2 regions of the Massilia sp. genome follow, and region 2 is predicted to be linked to the other one. Evidence: predicted binding sites of a transcription regulator. Region 2 holds the regulator's gene; the other holds the start of a gene.
The links. The regulator FliA, encoded in region 2, starts transcription of late flagellar genes. The targets are predictions, from matches to a motif close to CTAAAGTTTNNNNNNNNNNNGCCGNTA.

Region 1 (2,393 bases), on a different contig from region 2:
AACAGCTCATGCATGACGTGCGGATCTTCTGCCTGCAACTCATGCGTTCCCAGGGCCTGGAACTGTGGCAGCGCCTGGCCATGCTGGGGGTGTTCTGCGAGCGGTTGACGGCGCTTGAACGCGACAGCGCCGCGGCGGCAAGGCTCATCGACAGCTTCACCTCCCTGCTGGAAAGCGGCTCGGCGCTCGACGCGCTGCAGGGCTTGCAGCCGGATCATGAAGCCCAGGCACTGGTATTTGCGACCATCTGGGGCGGGCTGGCCGGTCCGGCAGGCACCGCACACGAGCGCGCCGTGCTGGCAAGTGTCGCCGCCAACCTGGGCGCGGACCCGCACACCGGCAATGCGCCTGTCGCAGACGTGCTTGCCGCCTACGCCACCGGCGTGCGGCGCCTCCCGCTGGCGCTCGAGGCGGCTCCGCATCTGCTCGATCATTACATCTTGAATGAAATGTTCACGCATCTGTTCCCGTTCGGCCGAGGCAGTGCCTATGACAGCTACCTGGAACTGGTGTCGCGCTTTGGCCTGCTGCGCATGATGCTGGCGGCCCGTTGCGCGAGCGAAGGCCCCTTGCCGGACGCCGATGCGCTGGTCGAGACGGTACAGGTCTTCTATCGCCGCTTCCGCCACAACACCGGTTTTGCGCGGCGCGTCAACGATGCGCTCAAGAATAGCGGCTGGAACAGCCTGGACAAGCTCTATGGCTTCCTACGCCATTAATCTGGTGTTCAAATGACATCGAAACGCGGCTCAGGCCGCGTTTTTTTTGGCCGGAGGCGATGGCTTGAGGGACTGATCTTTAAAAAATTTAATTTTTTTCGCCCTAAAGTTTTCTCCCGCTGCGTCGTCTAGACGCGGCCAGCCATAAAACTTGAGGATTTTTTTGGCCAAATATTTTCGTTTCCCACCATAAAGATTACACGGGGTGCTCCGTTACCTGCATCAACAGCGGTGTGATCGTCACGGAACAGCGTGGCGCACCAAAGTGAACAGGGCAAGGTGGCCCACCCCGAAATACAGTCTGGAGAAATACCATGGCATCCGTAATCAATACCAACGTTGCATCCCTGAACTCGCAGCGTAACCTGTCGACCTCGCAAGCTTCCCTGAACACCTCGATCCAGCGCCTGTCGTCGGGCCTGCGCATCAACAGCGCCAAGGACGACGCTGCCGGTCTGGCCATCTCGGACCGCATGAATTCGCAGATCAAGGGCATGACCCAGGCCACCCGCAACGCGAACGACGGCGTGTCGATGGCCCAGACCGCGGAAGGCGCCCTGTCGAGCTCGGGCGACATCCTGCAGCGTATCCGTGAACTGGCAGTGCAGTCGTCGAACTCGTCGAACTCGGCCAACGACCGCAAGGCCCTGCAGACCGAAGTCACCCAGCTGACCTCGGAACTGAACCGTATCGCCAACACCACCGAATTCAACGGCCAGAAGCTGCTGGACGGTTCGATGGGCACCGCCAACTTCCAGGTCGGCGCCAATGCAGGCCAACTGATCTCGATGGGCGGCGCCAACTTCAACACCTCGACCTACGGCAACAACACCACCGACGTCGCCGCCAAGGGTGCTGTCACCGGCGCGTCCAACGGCGTGGTTGCCGGCACCGTGACCATCAATGGTTCGCAAGGCTCGAAAGGCGTCGACGTCGACGCCAACGCCACCGCCAAGGCCACCGTCGCCAAGATCAACAACGTCAGCGGCGATACCGGCGTGACCGCCACCGCCAAGACCGACGCCAACCTGGCGCTGGTCGCCGGCAAATCGTACACGCTGGAACTGGCATCGGACAACGCCAGTGCCGTGACGATCTCGTTCTCGGTCAGCACCGACGACGCCAACGGCCATGCCGGCGCCATCAGCGCCTTCAACGCGCAATCGGCCAAGACCGGCGTCACCGCGTCCTACGATGCCACCAACGGCGGCATCAAGCTGAGCCACGCCGACGGCAACGACATCAAGCTGAGGGATGCCACCACCGGCAACGCTGCAACCGATGCCGAGATCGCGACCTACGACACCGATGGTAGCGTCGGCACCGCAGTGGCCACCAACGGCGCAACCGGCGCCACCGCGATGGGCAAGATCACCCTGAACTCCGACAAGAGCTTCTCGGTGGCCGATGCAACCACCACCATGAACCTTGGCGGCGCCTCGGCCCTGAAGTCGGTGGCCAACCTCGACATCAGCACCTTCGATGGCGCCCAGGCCGCCATCAAGACCGCCGATGCGGCACTGTCGGCAGTCAACAGCCAGCGCGCCGAGTACGGTGCACTGCAGTCGCGCTTCGAATCGGCGATCTCGAACCTGTCGTCGTCGACCGAGAACCTGTCGGCATCGCGCAGCCGCATCGTCGACACCGACTTCGCTGCTGAAACCGCGAAAATGA
Region 2 (2,393 bases):
TGATCCGCCAGAAGCTCAACCTGCACTACATCTCGAACGGCCAGCGCGTGCCGGAAGACCTGCACCTGGCCGACCGCGCCATGCTGGTCGACCGCGCCTTCCGTAACAACCGCGCCGCCTCCGCCCAGTTCGGCGACGCCGACCTGCCGATGATGATGGCCGCGGCCGGCCAGGACCGTTCACTGCGCGAGGTGCACCTTGGCTAGTTTCGATTTCGACCAAGCCGAAGGCCTGCGCCGGATGCTGCAGGGCCCGCGCCCGCGCATCGTCACGTTCTTGTCCGCCACGCCTGAAGACGACAAGGGCGCCATGCTGGTCAACCTGGGCGCCTCGCTGGCCCAGTTGGGCAACGACGTGCTGATCGTCGACGCCTGCGAACGCGACTACGGCGTGGCGCGCCGCCTGGGCCTGAACCGCGCCGCCACCCTGGCGGCGGTGGCGCGCCAGGAGGTTGGCCTGAACCAGGTCATCCACCAGGTGCCGCAAGGATTTTCTGTGGTGACGCTGAAAGGCCCCGCCGGAATGACGGCAAACGACGATGCGCGCCGCCTGGCCAAGACCTTCGACGTGCTGGTGGCGCAGGCCGGCATCGTGATGGTCGACGGCGAACTGGGACCAGGCGGCGAGTTTCCGCTGCCGCTGATGGCCAGTTCCGAGATCGTGGTGCAGGTCGGTACCTCCGCCGCCTCGATCACGAATGCCTACGCGCTGATCAAGCGCCTGGCCCAGCAGCTGGGCCGCCGTCCCTTCGGCATCCTGGTGACCGGCGCGACGGAGGCCGAGGCCAAGGTGGTATACGATAATATGTCTGCTGCGGCAACACGTTACCTGGCGGTCAGCCTGAGCTCGATGGGCTCGGTGCCGGCCGACGAGTACCTGCACCGGGCCGCGCGCCTGGGCCGGGCGGTGGTCGATGCCTTCCCGCTGGCGGGGGCCTCGGTCGCGTTCCGGCGCCTGGCGGGCAAGTTCGCGCTGCACGCGATGCCGGGCATGGGACGTACCTAGAGAAGAAGAGAAAAGCAGAACGCATGTACACGGTCAAAGGGAAAGCGGACAAGAACCATTTGCTGACGGAGCACATGCCGTTGGTGAAGCGCCTTGCCCACCACATGAAGGCCAAGCTGCCGCCTTCGGTGGAAGTCGATGACCTGGTCCAGGCCGGCATGATGGGCCTGCTCGACGCGATCAACCGCTACGAAGACAACCACGGCGCCCAGTTCGAGACCTATGCGGTGCTGCGCATCCGCGGCGCCATGCTCGACGAACTGCGCAACAGCGACTGGATGCCGCGTTCCACGCGCCAGAACATGCGCAAGGTCGAGGCCGCGATGGAGGCGCTGCAGCAGCGCCTGGGCCGTCCGGCCAGCGAATCCGAGATCGCCAAGTCGCTCAAGATGTCGCTCGCCGACTACCAGGAGATGCTGGGCGACGGCGGCGGCCACCAGCTGCTGTACTACGAAGACTTCCACGACCAGGGCGAGGACGGGGGCAGCGACAGCTTCCTCGACCGCTATGCGGTGGACGACAGCGATCCGCTGCGCAGCCTGCTCGATACGGGCTTCCGCCAGGCCGTCATCGACGCCATCGACAACCTGCCGCCGCGCGAGAAGATGCTGATGGGCCTCTACTACGAGGAAGAACTCAACCTGAAGGAGATCGGCGCCGTCATGGGCGTGAGCGAGTCGCGGGTGTCGCAGCTGCACACCCAGGCCGTGTCGCGCCTACGTGCCACGCTGCGGGAGCAATTGTGGACTGGGCCAGCGTAGCCGGCCTGGTGCTCGCGATTGCGGGCATCTTCATCGGCCATACGCTGGACGGCGGCAAGTTCGCTTCGCTGATCCATCCGTCCGCCTTTGCCATCGTGGTGATTGGCACCTTCGGCGCCACCCTGCTGCAGAGCGAGCGGCGCAGCTTCATGCTGGGCCTGCGCATGCTGCGCTGGGTCTTCGTGCCGCCCAAGTCCACGCGTGAGCTGCTTTCGCGCGAGATCGCGCTGTGGAGCCTGTCGGCGCGGCGCGACGGCCTGCTCTCGCTCGAGCAGTACATGGGCACCAAGGATAAATTCGTCCAGAAGGGCCTGCGCCTGGTGGTCGACGGCATCCAGCCCGACAAGCTGCGCAGCCTGCTCGAGAACGAGATCAACGCCTACGAATTCTCGCAGCGCCAGGCGGCGCGCATCTGGGAGTCGGCGGCCGGCTATGCGCCCACCATCGGCATCCTGGGCGCGGTGCTGGGCCTGATCCACGTGATGGAAAACCTGTCGGATCCGTCGCGCCTGGGCTCGGGCATCGCGGTCGCCTTCGTCTCCACCGTGTACGGCGTGGGACTGGCCAACCTGTTCTTCCATCCGGTCGGGAACAAACTGAAAGCCATCGTCAGCGACAAGGTGGCCC

Region 1: ACK4S9_RS20705 (flagellin) is a predicted target of FliA. The motif match lies at 823-849, and genes of this name have one in related genera.

What each region holds. Positions count from the first base shown of each region.
Region 1 is NZ_JBKBOV010000052.1:23,769-26,161, reverse strand. It holds gene fliB (flagellin lysine-N-methylase) at 1-719, shown strand, start outside; gene ACK4S9_RS20705 (flagellin) at 1,034-2,393, shown strand, end outside.
Region 2 is NZ_JBKBOV010000008.1:27,771-30,163, reverse strand. It holds gene flhF (flagellar biosynthesis protein FlhF) at 1-206, shown strand, start outside; gene ACK4S9_RS06535 (MinD/ParA family protein) at 199-1,005, shown strand; gene ACK4S9_RS06530 (RNA polymerase sigma factor FliA) at 1,029-1,766, shown strand; gene ACK4S9_RS06525 (flagellar motor protein) at 1,748-2,393, shown strand, end outside.